4 regions of the Pseudoduganella sp. R-34 genome follow, and region 4 is predicted to be linked to each of the others. Evidence: riboswitches for the same ligand, from Rfam matches in the RefSeq annotation. Region 4 holds a riboswitch; each other region holds the start of a gene.
The links. A riboswitch is a leader RNA that binds a small molecule or an ion and turns the genes downstream of it on or off. The one in region 4 is predicted to bind cobalamin.
Positions count from the first base shown of each region.

Region 1: it holds a riboswitch for cobalamin, as region 4 does, so the genes downstream of both, ACN9MW_RS29330 (cobaltochelatase subunit CobN) here and ACN9MW_RS30750 (TonB-dependent receptor domain-containing protein) in region 4, are expected to answer to the same signal.
Region 2: it holds a riboswitch for cobalamin, as region 4 does, so the genes downstream of both, ACN9MW_RS01565 (TonB-dependent receptor) here and ACN9MW_RS30750 (TonB-dependent receptor domain-containing protein) in region 4, are expected to answer to the same signal.
Region 3: it holds a riboswitch for cobalamin, as region 4 does, so the genes downstream of both, ACN9MW_RS10245 (TonB-dependent receptor) here and ACN9MW_RS30750 (TonB-dependent receptor domain-containing protein) in region 4, are expected to answer to the same signal.

Region 1 covers NZ_CP184572.1:6,366,734-6,370,895, reverse strand. Annotated here, with positions in the region: gene ACN9MW_RS29350 (hypothetical protein) at 61-1,014, shown strand; gene ACN9MW_RS29345 (YkgJ family cysteine cluster protein) at 1,019-1,279, opposite strand; gene ACN9MW_RS29340 (YkgJ family cysteine cluster protein) at 1,294-1,536, opposite strand; gene ACN9MW_RS29335 (hypothetical protein) at 1,576-1,881, opposite strand; cobalamin riboswitch at 2,032-2,248, shown strand; gene ACN9MW_RS29330 (cobaltochelatase subunit CobN) at 2,289-4,162, shown strand, end outside.
Region 2 covers NZ_CP184572.1:330,580-334,741, reverse strand. Annotated here, with positions in the region: gene ACN9MW_RS01570 (TetR family transcriptional regulator) at 1-546, shown strand, start outside; gene ACN9MW_RS01565 (TonB-dependent receptor) at 495-2,540, opposite strand; cobalamin riboswitch at 2,615-2,841, opposite strand; gene bluB (5,6-dimethylbenzimidazole synthase) at 2,844-3,497, opposite strand; gene ACN9MW_RS01555 ((2Fe-2S) ferredoxin domain-containing protein) at 3,506-3,838, opposite strand; gene cobJ (precorrin-3B C(17)-methyltransferase) at 3,835-4,162, opposite strand, start outside.
Region 3 covers NZ_CP184572.1:2,221,353-2,225,514, forward strand. Annotated here, with positions in the region: gene ACN9MW_RS10235 (hypothetical protein) at 1-153, opposite strand, end outside; gene ACN9MW_RS10240 (M1 family metallopeptidase) at 150-2,339, opposite strand; cobalamin riboswitch at 2,424-2,619, shown strand; gene ACN9MW_RS10245 (TonB-dependent receptor) at 2,692-4,162, shown strand, end outside.
Region 4 covers NZ_CP184572.1:6,714,548-6,718,709, reverse strand. Annotated here, with positions in the region: gene ACN9MW_RS30755 (FecCD family ABC transporter permease) at 1-539, opposite strand, end outside; gene ACN9MW_RS30750 (TonB-dependent receptor domain-containing protein) at 559-2,397, opposite strand; cobalamin riboswitch at 2,467-2,687, opposite strand; gene ACN9MW_RS30745 (histidine phosphatase family protein) at 2,682-3,221, opposite strand; gene ACN9MW_RS30740 (adenosylcobinamide-GDP ribazoletransferase) at 3,212-3,979, opposite strand; gene cobT (nicotinate-nucleotide--dimethylbenzimidazole phosphoribosyltransferase) at 3,986-4,162, opposite strand, start outside.

The DNA.
Region 1 (4,162 bases), 350 kb from region 4:
GGTCCTTGAGCGTTGGCAGTCGATTATGATGTGCACTGCTCTTATCGCAAGGAACGAGGTATGGATCGGTTTCTGTGGACGCGTGGGAACGGGATTGACACGCTGGCCTTAGGCCGCTTGCGGGCGCATTTTCCAAAGCCGGCCGCTCCGATGGGCGAGGCCTGGTTCATGGGGGCCGAAAGGCGAATGTTCAGTGACTTGCTGGGAAACCTGGACGAGATTGCAGTGCGCGAACTGCAGGAATGTTTTGCTGAAATCGCCAGCGGTACCCGGTCATTCGGTCCGATGGAGGAATGGAAAACCTGGTACCACTACCTGCTTGCGGCGCTCCTGCCGCGCAGCCATGAGGCATGTTTTTCCTACCTGCTGGAATCGTTGATGACTGGGTTTATGGCCATTTACCCGAACGGCGTCTCTCGGGAGCCATACGAAGGCTTTCGGGAAGATGTGCTGCTAACCCTGGGACGGTGCATGATGGATGGCATGTGCTGGAACGGCACCGACATCGCTATCGGGAATATTCTGCGTCAATCAAACGACAACCCGAACCGTGTCTGGCTCTGGTGGGATGCCAGTGGAGATTTCTCCGCTTCGATGTTCTTCTGCCTGAAATATCTGCCTGAGTCTTTAGTCGAGCCTTGGCTGCGTTCCGTGTTCGATATCCCCTCACCGCACTGGCGCGCGCAGGTCGTCGTCTGGCTGGTTGGTGCGCATGGGATCCTGAACGACACAATGCGGTGGCCATCTGAATTTTCGCTGGAAGCCCGACCATACATCGGTTGGGAATGGAGTCATTGTCTCGAGGCCAGGCTGACGGTTGTAGACGACAGCGGCGCGCCGCCGGTAGCGGCGCTTGTCCCTGAGGCTGCCCGAACGGCAACGCTGGACGTGGTTCGATCGTACTTCAGCGAAGATCGATTCCTGGAATGGGTCACTTGCATTGCGACTGTTCCATATCTGGAAGCGGAACTGGCTGAAATTCCTTCGACATTCGCAACGCTCTACGTTCGCTAGCGGCTCACGGACAGGTTTCGCGTTCCAGCACCGCGAGCCACGTCATCGCCTGTTCCCGACTCTCGCCGCACATTTCGGCCGAAGGCTGCAGGCCGCCGCAGAAGGCCGGGCGTTCCGGCTTGCCGAAGATCTTGCAACGGTTATCGTCGCCCAATTGGACGCAGCGCACCCCGGCCGGTTTGCCGTTCGGCATTCCGGGAATCGGGGACGTAATCGAGGGCGCCGTGCAGCAGGCGCCACAGGCTGGGCGGCATTGGAAACTCATGGTGGGCCAGTATTTTACAGCTTCGGCCAACCCAGCCAGCGCATGGCCTGCTCGCGCGACTCACCGCACACTGCTTCGTCGGCCCTGAATTCCACGCACACGAGGGGGCGTTCGGGCAAGCCATACAGCTTGCAGCGCATGTGTGAATCGAGCTGGATGCAGGGCACGCCTGCCGGTTTGCCTTCAGGCATGCCGGGAATCGGGCTGGAGATCGCGGGCGCCGTACAGCAGGCGCCGCATTGTGGACGGCACGGGATCGGGGTGCGGTTCACAGCCGTGCGGGCGGCTTTGCCTTGCTAATGGATAACGTGGTGCGTGCGGCCGCCGAAGGCCTTGAGGGCGTCGGACAGCGACACTTCAATCTGTCCCAGGTGGGCGTCAGCCAGCACCCAGGGCTCGCCGTCCGCGGCATGGCGCTTGGCCACTTCACGTTCGACCATGGCCGCCATGCGCTCATGCAGCACTTGCTGGTAGCGCGGCGAATCCGGATTCCCAGCCTGGGCACGGGCATACATATCGGCCCCTTCCCAGAGTTCCTGGATGCGCTCATCCGCAAGTCCGGAGGCGGCTGCCAGGACTTGTAATGTTGTCTTGTTATGCATTTTTACTCTCCCAGACACGTTCTTTGACGCGTACTTAGCAGTAAATACCTAATTCTCACGAATTACCAATCATTTCTAAGAAGTGGATCTTTATAACAACAGTCGTTGCTCTTCTGGCTAGATTGTTGGCCAAGTGCAGTCTGTTAGAATGACGCACGTTATGTGATTGGTGCCTTCCTGCAAGCCTGCCGGGAGGTGAAACGGGAAGCCGGTGCCGCGCGGGATAGCCATCTTGCGCCAGTCCGGCGCAGCCCCCGCTGCTGTAAGCCGGACGAAGCTGACCAACGCCACTGTGCATCGCACGGGAAGGCCAGGCCAGCGGAGGAAGAAGGCGAGCCAGAAGACCGGCCGGTCACTTTTGATTGTGCGAAGCCCGGGGTGTGGTTTTGCGTGCTCGGAATCCTGCTGTGCCTACCACTACCTTTGCCCGGACCATTGTGGTCCTGCTATGTGCGTTCGCTTGCGCGCGTGCCAACGCCGCCGTGCTGTTTGCCATCGTGACCGAACGCGCTGCGCCTGTCGCCATCGAGGCGGCCCATCGCCACCTGGCCGGCCATCCCCAGGACCGTATCGTGTTGCGCACGCCCGCGCAATGGATGGCGGCCGACGACAAGCAAGCCGCCCAGTGGCTGGCGCAGGCGGACAGCATCCTGGCCGTATCGCTGTTCGGCGACCCGGCCCGGCGCCTGAAGGAATTCTTGCCGCGCCATGCCCGCCCGCAGGCCAGCGTGCTGGCCATGAATGGCGAGGCCACGCTTAGCCTGCTGTCGCGCGGACGGCAGGGCAGCTTGCAGGGCTTTTCGCCTGAAACGCTGCGCCAGCTCTCGACCGAGCAGCCGCCGGAAGCGGCACTGCAGGCAGCCAGGGCGCGACCGGCGGCAGGCCAGTGGCTGGCTGCGCGCCAGGTCTGGCAGGCCGGTGGCCGCGACAACACGGCAGCGCTGCTTGCGCACCTGCTCGACCCCTCGCGCGCCCTGGCCGAGCCGCAGCCGGAACCGACGCTGCGCCTGCGCGCCGGCCAGCGCGAACTGCACGACGCGGCGGCATGGGGCAGGGCGGCGCAGCTAGGCCTGCAGGCGCGTCCTACCGTGGTAGTGCTGGACCTGTCGAACATGGATGGCACGGTGCCCGATGCCGTCTGCAAGCAAGTCGAACGCATTGGCCAGCAATGCGTGCAGGTGCTGCCGCGCTGGGGCGGCGCCTCGCGCGAGGCGCTTGAGCGCTTGCCGGAACTGATTGCGCCTGCCGTGCCGGCCGCCATGGTGGTGCTGCAGGACTTTGTGGTGGGCGCCGCCGAAGGGCGCGAAGCCGTCAGCGAGGCATTCAAGAAGCTCGATATCCCGCTGTTCAAGGCGATCCGGCTGTCCGACCGCACCGCCATGCAATGGCGCTTGTCGCCGGACGGCTTGCCGCCTGATTCGGTGCAGTACCGCGTGGCGCTACCCGAGCTGCAGGGCATCGGCCAGCCCATCGTGGTGGCGGCACTGGGCGAGCCGCAGCGCGACAAGCTGACCGGCATCGAGAATCGCCCGCCGGTAGTACTGGCGGCGGAAGCGGAGCGCCTGGCTGCGCGCGTCGAGCGCTGGCTGGCCTTGCGCGCCAAATCCAACCGCGACAAGCGCGTGGCGCTGGTGTACTACAATCACCCGCCGGGCCGCCAGAACATCGGCGCCGACAACCTTGATGTGCCGGCTTCGCTGTTCGACATGCTGCACGCCCTGAAGGACGCCGGCTACACGGTCGGCGAATTGCCGGCCACGCCGGAAGCGCTGCTTGACCGCATCATGGCGCACGGCGTCAACCTGCCTGAGGACCGCGGCGCCTTGCGTGAACTGGCGGGCTCCGTGAACAGCGTCAGCGCCGCCGATTATGCGAAGTGGTTCGCGACGCTGTCGCCGCGCGTGCAGGGAGAAATGACCAGCGGCCTGCTGGGCCGCTTGCACGCCGACGTGCTGGAAGCGGAAGCTGCCGGCGAATGGGCACTCGGCCGCAAGCAGGCGGAAGTCGTGATCAAGGAACTGCAGCACCTGGTGGAGGGCGCCGATCATCCGCAGCGCGAGGCGGCGATCCGCGACCTGGCTGCGCTGTCCGATGGCTATGCGGGCTGCCTGCAGGCGAAGGCGCCGCGCCGCTGCGCTGCGCTGGAGCCGCTGCGACGCCGGGTCGCGTCCTACGGCATCGAGGGCTTGAAGGGCTGGGGGCCTGCACCGGGCAAGATCATGGTCGACAGCGGCAAGCTGCTGGTGCCGGGCATCCAGTTCGGCAACGTGTTCATCGGACC
Region 2 (4,162 bases), 420 kb from region 4:
ACAACGCGCGTGGCGGAGCGAGCGGGGGTGAGCGTGGGCTCGATCTACCAGTACTTCCCCAACAAGGCTTCGATCCTGTTCCGCCTGCAAAGCGACGAGTGGCAGCAAACGTCGGCCATGCTGTCGGAAATCCTGCAGGATGCAGCAAAGCCGCCGCTGGAGCGCTTGCGTAAGCTGGTGCATGCCTTTGTGCGCTCGGAATGTGAAGAAGCGGCGGTGCGCACCGCGCTTAACGATGCAGCGCCGCTTTACCGCGACGCGCCGGAGGCCATCGAAACCAAAGCCTCCGGCGACCGGATGTTCCGGACCTTTATCGACCAGGTGCTGCCCAATGCCACCAATGCGGAGCGTACCTTGGCAAGCGACCTGGTGATGGATACTCTCAGCGCCGTCGGCCAGCAGTTTTCCCAGGAACCCCGTACCGATAAGGAGATCAAGGCTTACGCTGGCGGCCTGGCCGATATGCTGTGCGCATATCTGGCCGGGCTGGCGGATCAGAACACGGCGCGCAAAGTCAAACGCACCGTGCGCGGTTCGCCGGGGTGACAGTGGATGTCGGACACGCCTTCTGCCGGTTCGCCCGCGAGGCGTGAGGCGTAGTAGTAGTCGACATCACTCGCCTTGCGGTCAAACAGGTTGAACACGTCGGCCGTCAGCTGCCAGCGGCGGTCGAAGCGATAGCTGGTGCGCAAGTAGGCGATAGCCGTGCTGGACGAGCGAACGCTGTTGTCCTCCATCAGCGGCCGCGGACCGAAATAGCGCAGCTGGAACGCGCCGGACCATGGGCCGATGTCGTTCAGCGTTGCGCCAAACGAAGCCACCTTCTCGACAGCGCCCGGCACACGGTCGCCGGCGGCGTCGAACTCGGTGTAGCGCGCACGCGAATAGGCCAGGTCGAAGTCCAGCAGCAGGTGCTTGGTCGCGGCGTAGTGATTGTTCCACTCGACGCCGGAACGCTTGCTGGCTCGGCTCGGCGCCGTGTCGCCGGCATCGCCGGAAAATACCAGTTCGGACCCGGAACGCAGGCGCCACAGTGCGACCGAGCTTTGCAGGCCGGTCACGAACTCGCTGCGGGCGCCGACTTCCGCACCGCGCGTTTTCACCAGCGGCGTGACAGGATCGACAGGCTCGCGTTCGCGTGGCGACAGGCGTGCCGTGGTACCGCGCGCATCGTTGCTGTGGAAGCCTTCTCCGTAGTTCACAAAGAACTCCGTCTTGCTCCAGGGCCCGAGCACAAGGGAGATCTTGGGTGATGCAATGTGATCGTTCACCTTCCCGCTGTTCTCCGCGATAGAGCTGCCGACATTGAAGCGGTAGCTGTCGTAGCGGACGCCGGCAATGGAGCGCAGCCAGTCCGTCCACTGCACTGTGTTCTGGAACCATGCGGCCATGCTCGCTTCGGTAACACGCGATTCGGCGATCGGGTGCCGCACCTGCTGCTGCGTCGTTGCGTACAGCCCGACTGGCGCAATGCGGTCGAAGCGCCCCTGCACGCCGATGTTGTTCTCCATCGAGCGTTGGCCGAGTTGACCGAACCAGGTTTGGGTCAGGTCGAAACCCGTCATCTTGCGGCGTTCCGTCTGCAGCACCTGGTCGCCGTTGACCGGATCGTCGAGGAAATAGGTGACGTCGTTGTACAGCGAGAGATCGTTGCGTACCAGATAGGCGTGCGCCTCCGTCAGCGTGTCGCCCGCGCGCTTGCGCCACTCGGCGGAAAGGCTGTAGCGCGCGGTGCGGCCGCCGTCGCTCGGATCGGCCGCACCGAATTCATCCAGCCGTCCGTCCTGTACCGCGCGCAGCGGGATCTGGCTGGTCGCGTGCCAGCCGGCCTTGTACGCCATGCCGGTAATGCTGAAACGCTCCGCGCTGTTGCCCGAACTGTATCGCAGCACACCCGTCGATTTGTGGAACGCTTCCGGCATCTGCCAAGGGCCGTCGTTGTGGCCGAAATCGAGTGCATACAGCAGGTTGCCGTTGCCAACCTCGGTGGAATTCGCCACTACGCCGCGGCGATAGTTATCCGCGCCGACGGTCAGCGATGCAAAATTTTCGTTCAGCTTATCAGACAGGCCCATATGCGCGGCGCCGGCCGATGCAAAATCGCCTTCGTCTGCGTAATAGGGGCCTTTGCGGTAGCGGATGCGGCCAACCAGTTCTGGAATCAGGAAATTCAGGTCCGTATAGCCCTGGCCGTGGCCGTGCGTGCGCATATTGACCGGCATGCCGTCGACGAAGGTGGCGAAGTCGGTACCGTGGTCCAGGTTGAAGCCGCGCAGGTAGTACTGGTTCGCCTTGCCGTCGCCGCTGTGCTGGGTGACGATCATGCCCGGCACGAATTCAAGGATCTCGCCGGGCCGCAATGCAGGCCGGTTGGCGATCAGTGCCGAAGTGATGGTTCCCTCGCTGGCAGCGTCGGAAGTGCGAATGCCATTGTCATAGTGATGGCCAACGACGTACACCCTGGCTGGTGTCTCTTGCTCTTGTGCCTGCGCGACAGCGCACAAGGCCCCCGCGACCATGGGGATCAGTTTCTTTTTCATTATGGATGTTTGAATCGGCAATCCCGCCCACCTCCCCGTGAGCGCGACCGAACAGCGCGCGCATCGTCGCCGATGCGTGCACCACCTGTCTGGCCGGTATCCGGGCTGGCAAGGCAAACCGTCTTGCCTTCCCATGCTTGCGCACAGTGGCTTGTGTAGACGGCCTTCGTTGGAGAACGATGCTTGCTTACCGTTGCGGGGGCAGCACACCCTGGCCTGCCGGCTGAACCAGCACGGCCATGTGTTTCCCGTTTAACTGCACGCTTGAACGCGCGCGAGGCACCAAACGGCGGCGATTATACGCTATGCACTGTTGTTATCCTGCCACCTGTCGGTATAAACCAGGTCGGCCAGCTTGCCGCGCATGGCCCATCCCTCGAGTTCCAGCATCGGTTTGGGGTAAAAGCCTGCGACGTGACCCAGGCAGATAATGGCGACCGGCTTGCCGCCATCGGGGATGCCCAGCAAGGCTGCCAGCTTGAGCGGATCGAACAGCGACACCCAACCCATGCCAAGGCCTTCCGCGCGGGCGGCCAGCCACATGTTCTGGATAGCGCAGGCGACCGAGGCCAGGTCCATTTCGGGCAAGGTGCGGCGGCCGAAGATGTGCTTTTCGCGATGGTCCATCAGGGCTGCCACCAGCACTTCGCCGCAGTCACGGATGCCTTCGACCTTCAGCCGCATGAACTCTTCGTTGCGGTCGCCGAGAGCGGCCCCGGTGGCCTGGCGTTCCTCGTCGACCAGCCGATACATCTGCTCGCGCAGCTCGGGGCTCTGGATGCGGATGAAGCGCCAGGGCTGCATCAGGCCGACGCTGGGCGCCTGGTGCGCAGCTGCCAACAAGCGCATGAGGAGGTCTTCATCGATTGCGCCAGGTACGAAGTGGCGTACGTCACGCCGTTCGGCAATTACACGATAAACGGCATCAATCGCTGCCTGGTCAAAACTGCTTTGCACTTCTACTCTCACTGTTGATGGAACACGATTTCCTCAACGGCCTGTCCATTGCATAGGTGTTGGTCGATGATGCGGTCCATGTTCTCGGGAGTGACATTGTAGTACCAGGTGCCGTCCGGCTGGACGCAGGCGATCGGGCCGCCCTTGCAGGCCGCGAAGCAGCTTACCCTGCTGCGCTTCACGCGCAGTTCGCCTTCGTTCAAGCCGGCTGCCTTGAATTTGTCGCCCAGGCTGTCGAACAGGGCCTGCGACTGGCCGTCGGCAGTGCAGCGCGGGCCGGTGCAAATCAGCAGGTGGCGGTGGTAGCTGCTGATCTTTGGTTTTACCGGGGTGTCGCTCATGCTTCGCTCCCTTCCGCTTCGGTGCTGGTCTCGGCTTCCCACGGCTCGTCGAGCGTGGAGCGGATATAGTCGGCGGGCAGTCGGTACTGCGCTGCCAGTTCTTCAATGCTGGCACCGGCTTCGTGTTCGGCGCGCAGCGTATCGAGCCATCCCAGCAGGCCTGTCGACAGGGAACGGCCTGCACGCTCACCTTCGCGCGTCGCGCCACCCTCTTGCATGTCGTACTTGTTGGCGTAGCCGCGCGGCGTTACCATCAGGCCGTTGCGCACGAAGGTGTTGCTGTTGCCAATCAGGACAGTGCTGAGCATGCCAATGTCGGCGTCG
Region 3 (4,162 bases), 2.3 Mb from region 4:
GCGCACCGAGTTGTCCAGCAGCGGCGCCAGGCTATTCCAGATGGGCAGGGCCAGCAGGGCTGTCGGCAGCAGCATGGCGATCAGCCAGATCAGCATCAGGCGCCATTGCAGGGCGGCGCGGCCGGCGTGTTTGAGGTTGGTTGTCAGCTTCATACAGTGGCGATGAAAGAGAGCAGGGTCTGGATGATGGCGGCCAGGTCGACGGTCCAGCGGCGCGACGCGCTGCCGTCCTTCTTCAGGGTGCGGCTGTCATCGAGCTTGCTGACGTCGAGCAGGTGTTTGCCCTCAGGGTCGAGCTGGGCGGATACCGCTTTCACGGGCTTGGTCCACTCGTAGGTATGCCAGCGCTGTTCGCCGCCCCAGAACACGGTCTCCTTGCTGCCATCGGCGAAGGTGACCACCAGTGTTTGCGAGACATCGGCGCCGCGCCGGCGCACGGTGACCCGTGTCAGGTAGGGGAACGGGCCAGTGCCCGGCTTGGCTTCCGGGTTGGCCTTTTCCCATGCATCGCGCAGTTGTTCGACGTGCTGGTCGACCTGCTCTTCGCTCAAGTCGGCAAGCTTGCCGCCCTTCATTTGCCGGCCCGGCAGTGGCAGCACCTCTTCGCTGCTGAAGGAGGAAATGCGGTCATCCACGCGAGTGGTGGCGTAGACCTGCTGCGCGAAGACGGTTTCCACCAGCTGGCGCTGGCCGCTGACTTCTGCCAGCGTCTCACGGAAATCAGCCACGCTTGGGTGGCGGAATTTCCAGCGGCGGTAATACTCCTTGAAGGCGCGCTCCATGGTTTCCTTGCCCAGCTGCGCTTCCAGGTCGTGCATGACCAGGGTGGTGCGCGAATACACCGGGCCAATGCCTTGCAGGCGGGTATAGGCATTCTGGCCCAGCGGATCGGAGGGCTCGTCACGCGGCGTGCCCTGGCGTTCGAACTCGAAGCCCTTGATGGTGGGCGCAAATCCGATCGCGCGCAGGAACGGCGTCGTGAGGTAGGCCTTGCGGCCCGTATCGCGCAGCATGCGCTGGTTCCAGTACTCGTTCAGGCCTTCGTCCAGCATCGGCTCTTCGAACTCGTTGCTGGCGAGGATGCCGTAGAAGTAGCCATGGCCGAATTCGTGAATGGTGACGAAATCCAGCGCCGCCGATGCGAACGTGCCCGGCTTCAGGCCGGCAAAGTTGTCGACAGTGAAGAAGGTGGGGTACTCCATGCCGCCCGCTTCGCTGGCGTTATGCGGAGGAATGACCACAGTCACGGTTTTGTACGGATAGGGGCCGAGGGTCTTCGAGAAGTAGTCCAGCGAATCCTTGGTGGCCTGCAAGGCAGGCGCCGCGTTGGATGCGAATTCCGGCGGATAAAGCACGGTGATCTTCACTTGCGGGCTGCCGGGCCCGGTCCAGGTGCCGGTCAGCGGTGCCGCAGTGCGCTTGTCGGCGGTCCACGCGAAATCGTGCACGTCGCCCTGCACGAAATGGTGGGTCAGCTTGCCGTCCTTTTCCTGCGGGGCGCCCTGCAGTTCGCCGGTGGCTCCCACGGTATATTCCCTGGGGACGGTGAGCTTGACGTCATAGCTGCCAAAGTCCGCGTAATACTCGGATTCCGCGTGGTATTCATGCGCGTTCCAGCGCACCGCGGTGGCGCCCCGTTCGCCCGGCAGTTCCAGCACGGCGATCTTGGGGAACCATTGCGCCACCAGGTGGAAGCTGTCGAAGTAGCCGCTGCGCGCCATCACGCGCGGAAGCTGGTCGAAAAAGGCGATATCGAGCGTGGTGCTGGCGCCCGCTGCGACAGCCTGCGGCAGGTCAAGGCGCACCACGGTCTGGTCGGCCGCCGGGCCGCCGTCGGGATGCACGAAAGTCCACGGCACCTTGGCGCCGCCTTGCTGCACGCTGCGCAATTCCGTGTAGCCCCATTCTCCATCTTTGCTCAGGGCGCTGTTGCGAATGCCGCTGCCGGTTTTGCGCTCCTCGGTGTGGAAGGTGCTGTAGCCGTTCTGGAAGGCATTCAGGTACAGGTGCAGGTAGACGCTGCGCACCGGTTCGGCGCTGCGGTTGCGCCAGGTCAGGCGCTGCTTGCCGTCGATGGTGTGCTTGACCGGGTCCAGGCTGGCTTCGATCTGGTAGTCCACCACGCGGTCGGACAACGTGGCCTCCTGGCCGGTGCGGATGCCGCCCCAGGCGCCGGGAGCGCTGGGCTGCATGACGGCGGCCGCCTTGGCTGGCGCCAGTGCGATGCCGCTACCGGCTTCCGGCACGGTGGCGGACGTCGCGCCACCGGCCCACAGGCTGGCCTGGACCGCGACCCCGCCCAACAGGGCGGCCGCGGCCAAAAGGTGAGTGATGCGCATAAGACTCCATTAGGTTTTTTGCAACACCAAAATATAGCCCGGGTGGCGGCCGATTGCCAAACTTTTATGCCAACTTTAACCGGCGTATAATGGCGGCGCCTTGGTGCCCGCCTCCTGTTCATGGAGGCAGTTAAACGGGAAACGCAATGTGCTGCCCCCGCAACGGTACGCAAGCGCCGTCATTGAGACGGCAGGCCGCGCCAATTAGCCACTGCTGCTGCAGGAAGGTGGCCCGGTCAGTCTTGCCAGCCCGGATACCGGCCAGGGAGGTGGAAGCGCGCCCGCGCAGGGTTCGTCTTCTGTGGATTCCGGCTGCGGGGACGCAGGCGGATACTCTTTCTACTGATTTGCCATGACCTTCATCACTTCGCGCTGCGCCGTTGCCGCAGCGGTTGCCCTGTGCTTTGCCGCAGCGGCCCAAGCCCAATCGAACACCGTTGTCGTTTCCGGTTCCCGCTTCGCCAGCGATCCGTCGCTGCTGCCGATCGGCGCCACCACCATCACCGCGGCCGACATCCGCCGCGCCGGCGTGTCCGACGTCAACCAGGCGATCCGCAAGATCGGCGGCGTGTACGGCCGCCAGAGCCTGACCGGCAGCCCCGACTTCGGCCTCGACCTGCGCGGCTTCGGCACCAACAGCGACCAGAACGTGGTGATTGTGCTGGATGGCGTGCGCCTGAACGAAAACGAGCTGTCCAGCGCAACCCTGTCCACCATTCCGATCGACATGGTGGAGCGCATCGACATCATGCGCGGCGGCGCCAGCGTGCTGTATGGCGAAGGCGCCACCGGCGGCGTGATCCAGATCACCACCAAGCGCCCGCAAGCCGGCGAGCGCAGCGGCAATATGTTCACTGAGCTGGGCCAGTTTGACAGCGGCGAGGTGCGCGCCAGCGTGGCACAGGGCTTCGACGGCTTTGCCTTCGACGCGTCGGCCGGCCACCAGCGCTCCGACAACTACCGCGACAACAATGAATTCAAGCAGTCGCGCCTTGACGGCGGCGTGAAATTCAGCACCGGCGTGGGCAGCTTCTCGCTGCGTGCCGACATCGCGCGACAGGACCAGCGCTTCGCCGGCAGCCTGACGGAAGCGCAATTCAACGCCAATCCGCGCCAGACCCTGACCCCGAACGATTTCGGCAAGCTCGATAGCGACCGATATACCGCCGCCTGGGAGCACATGGTAGGCGCCTTCGACCTGGCTGCGGAGCTGTCGCATCGCAAGAAGGAAGCGGAAGCCACTTATTTCAGTCCATGGGGCGTTTCCAGCTCCGCCTACGACACGAAGCAGACCCAGTTCTCGCCGCGCGTGCGCCACCTTGGCCAGTTCGACGGCATGCTGAATGAACTGGTCGCCGGCTTTGACTTCGGCCGCTGGAACCGCGTCACCACCGCGTCCTTCTCCGCCGCCGACGCCAGCCAGCGCAGCAAGGCTTTCTACCTGCGCGACGAAATGAAGTTCTCCGGCCCGCAGCAATTCCGCCTGGCCGCCGGCGTGCGCCGCGAACTGTTCGACAAGGATTCGATCGATCCAGTGCCATTCACCACCGCCACCTACAGCGTGAAGCAAGCCAACAACGCCTGGGAAGTGCAGGGCAGCATGCTTGCCGCGCCGGGCCTGACAGCGTGGGCCAAGATTGGCCAGAGCTACCGCGTCGCCAACTCCGACGAGAACGGCTTCACTCCGCAGGCCAACAAGCCGCTGGAAACCCAGACTTCGCACGATGCTGAAATCGGCCTTGGTTATGCGCAGGGCGCCGCCAAGCTTGACGCGCGCATTTTCCGCCACAACCTGGACAACGAGATCTATTACGACCCGACCG
Region 4 (4,162 bases):
GACAGCATCAGGGTGACCAGGGCGATGCAGCCCGAAGACAGGATCACCCCGGTCAATAGCAGCAGGGCAGTGCCGCCTTCCGCGGCGGTGCCGCCGCGCAGGTCGCGCCGCGCCAGGAAGTACAGCATCATCGATACCACGACCGCGCCGGCGAAGGAGGCGGCATCCACCATCCACGCCGCGCACATGAACAGTAATGCCGCCAGTGCCCCCACCGATGCGCCGGACGAAATGCCCAGCACATAAGGATCGGCCAGCGGATTGCGCAGCAAGGCCTGCATCATCACGCCGGCCAGCGACAGGGAGGCGCCGGTCACGAAAGCCGTCGCCGCGCGTTCGGCGCGCAGGCCTAGCAGGTGGCCGGGCAATGAGGCAGGCTGCCCGCTGATGAACTCCCGCAGCGCGCCAGGCATGTCGGCCAGCGGAATGCTGACCGAACCGATCATGCCGGCGGCAACCAGGCTGGCCAGCGATAACAGCACCAGCAGGATGATGACGGTGACGGCGCGCATGCGCAGGTTGGCGGAAAGTGGATGCATAGCGGGCAGCTTATCTCATTTATTTGTAGCTGAAGCGCAGGCCAGCATACACGGTGGAACCGGCGGTGGCGTAATTGCGCGCCAGTTCATAGTGTTTGCCGGCCACGTTGTTCCAGCGCAGGGTGGCAGTCCAGGAACGGTCGAATTCCCAGGCCGCATACAGGTTCAGCAAGCCGTAGCCGCCCAGGCGGTTGCGGTTGGCCGTATCGTCGAAACGGTAGCCGGAAAGCTGCCACTCGGCGCCGGTACTCAGGCTGCCCGCAGTATATTCCAGCGCTAGGTTGCCGTGGCGCTTGGCGCGGCGCACCAGCAGCTTGCCGCTGACGTCGTCCTGCGGGTTCTGCAGGTCGGCGCTCGCGGACAGCGTGAAATTGCTGCCCAGCTGCTGGCGTGCCGACAGGGAGATGCCTTCCAGCGTGGCCTGGTTGACGTTGTAGGCGCAGCCAAAGCGGAAGCCGGGCAGCGGACAAGGGGCGATGTTCACCAGCAGGTCGGTCAGCTTGTTGCGGTATGCCACGGCGCCCAGCGCTGTGCCGCCCTGTTCGAAGTGGACGCCTATTTCGCGGTTGCGGCCTTCTTCCGGGCGATTGGCCGGCAGGCCGTAGCCGGGGTAGTACAGCTCATTGAACGTCGGCGCGCGGAAGCTGGTGCCGTAGCTGGCGTTGACGCGCAGGCCCGGCGTGATGCGGTAGCCGTAGCCCAGCGAGCCGGTACTCTTCGAACCATACGGCGAGCTGTCGTCGTTTCGGGCTGCGGCGGCCAGCAGGTGGTCGCCGCGCTTCATGTTGTAGCTGGCGGCCCAGGAAGTGGTGCTGCGCTCACGCACCAGGGCGGCGGTGTTGGATTCGATTTCTTCCTTGCGGTGTTCGGCCAGCAGCTGCAGGCTGTCGGTGCCCAGCGCGATATCGTTCTGCCAACTGAACTGGGTCTGCTTGGTATCGATCTGGCTGGCGGTGGCGGCAAAGCTGCCGGACTTGTCGCGCGATTGCGCGGCTTGCGTCGTCATCTGCCAGGCGTCGCTCAGGCGGTTGCGCGAGTAAAGCGCGGCGGTGTCGAGCTTCTGCGTGCTCCAGGCGCGCACCTTGGTGCCGCTATCGTAATCCGCTTCCTGGTCGCTATGCAGGAACTGCACGCCCAGCTCGTGGCCGGGCGCGACCTGCCAGGCCAGTTGGCCGTTGGCGTGCTTGCGGTCGTAGCCGTCGTCATCGCTGTTGTAGCTGGAGCTGGCCGGCAGTGTGGCGGAGAAGCCGCCGGAGCGTTCCTTGCCCGCGCTGAGGGCATAGTTGAAGGCGCCGGCGCTGCCGGCAATGCCTGCGGTGCCGGATCGGGTGCCGTAAGTGCCTGCCAATACGCCAGCATCGATCGCCGGGCTGCCGTGGCCATTCTTCGTGAAGATCTGCACCACGCCGCCGATGGCATCGGCGCCGTACAGGGTGCTCAACGGGCCGTACACGACTTCGATATGGTCGACGGCGGACAGCGGAATGGCATTCCAGGCGGCCGCGCCGCTGCTGGCGGAGCCGATGCGTACGCCGTCGATCAGGACGATGACCTGGTTGCCGTTGGAGCCGCGCAGGAACACGCTGGCATTGGTGCCCGGTCCGCCGTTGCGGCTCACTTCGATGCCGCGCTGGCGCTGCAGCAGTTCGGTGATGGAGCCGGCGCCGCTGCGCGCGATTTCCTCTGGGCCGATGCTGAGCGTGTCGCTGATGATGTCGCGTGCTGCTTGCGGCGTGCGGGTGGCGGTGATCAGCACGGAATTCAGTACGGCAGCCTGGGTTTGTGCTTCGACGGCAGGTGCGGCAACGGCCAGTGCCAGCGACGCGATGGCCGCTTGCCGGGTAAGGGGAAAGGACATGACAACTTTCGTAACGAGCCGCCGGCCCACGTCCCCGTAAGCCGGCATGAACAGGAACGGGCGCAGGGCGCGTTCCCACCTGGTCTGGCCGGTATCCGGGCTGGCAAGTCTGGCGGCCTGGCCTTCCCATGCTTGCGCACAGTGGCCGGGAGGTCGCTGCCGCACATTGAAGGCGGCACTTGCTTACCGTTGCGGGGGCAGCACACGTTGGCTGTCAGGGACAGCGCCGTGTTTCCCGTTTAACTGCATTCGAGAATTCGATTGCGGGCACCAAAACCCCGCCATTATACGGACTTGGCTGGCCAGGACAAGCGAAGGATCCCGCAATACTTGATGTGGTTTGGCTTGGCGGCCGCCTGCTGCAAGGGCTCACCGGCGGCGATGGCCGCCATCAGGCGCATGGTGCCGGCGTGGCAGACGACAATGGCGTCGTGCTGCAACTCATCGAGGAAGGACTGCACGCGGCGCGCCACCTCGCGCACGGTTTCTCCGCCGCCAGGGCGGTAATCGAGCAGGTCGGCGGCCCAGGCATCGACCTCGGCGCGCGCGACGTCGGGCCAGCTGCGCAGCTCCCAGGCGCCGAAATCCATTTCCACCAGGCGCGGGTCGGACGTGAAGGCGCCCAGCAGGGAGGCCAGGGCCGTGCAGCGCCGCAGGGGGCTGGAGTACAGGCGGTAGCCGCGGGCGAGGGCGCTGGCCAGTTGCGGCGCCAGGGCGGCGTGGCCGGCGGCCAGGGCGTCCGCTGCTGCCGGAATGTCGCTGCTGCCGTAGCACAGGCCGGGCGCGACATCGGGCTGCGGATGGCGGACGAGGATCAGTTCCACATGCAGGCCAGTGCCGCGACGTAGAACACGGCTTCGGTCAATTGCTGGACAGCGCCAAGGCAGTCGCCAGTATAGCCGCCCAGGCGTTGCCGGAACTTGCGCGCCAGCCAGAGCGTCGCCAGCAGCATGCCGGCCAGGCCGGCGCCCAATGCAGCCGGCGGCAGCCAGCCCACGACCAGCGCGCCCGCCGCGGGCAGCGCGGCCGTCAGCGTCGCGATGGCGAACTCGCCGCCGCGCATTTCCTGCGCCAGCGGCTTGGCCTTGCCCTCCGCGCGCGCATACTCCATGCGCCAGATCAGCGAACAGGCCATGAGGCGCGACAGCGGATGGGCCGCCAGCAGGGCACCAAGCACCGCCAGCTTCGGCATGCTGGCCAGCGCCGCCACCTTGGTTGCCAGCATCAGGCCGATGCCGATGGCTCCATACGCGCCGATGCGCGAATCCTTCATGATCTCCAGCACGCGCTCGCGCGTGTGACCGCCGCCCAGGCCATCGCAGCTATCGGCAAAACCGTCCTCGTGGAAGGCTCCGGTGGCATAGATGCCGGCGGCCGTGGAAAGCAGCACGGCAAGCAGCGGCGGCAGCACCAGCGCCGCCGCCGCGTACACTCCGCCCGCAATCGCCGCCACCACCAGTCCCACGGCAGGGAAGTAGCGCGAGGCATGGTGCAGCCAGGCCGGCTCGAAACCGACCCAGCGAGGAATAGGCAGGCGCGTGAAGAATTGCAGTGCGATGAAGAACAGGCGCAACTGCTGCATGGGCGCTTACTCGGACTTCTCGCTGACCTGGGCCGACTCGAAAGTCGCCATCTGGTTCAGGAAGTTGACGGCGGCATGCAGCAGCGGCACGGCCAGCGCGGCGCCTGTGCCTTCGCCCAGGCGCAAACCGAGGTTCAGCAGCGGGCGGCCGCCAAGGAAGTCCAGCATGCGCTTGTGGCCATT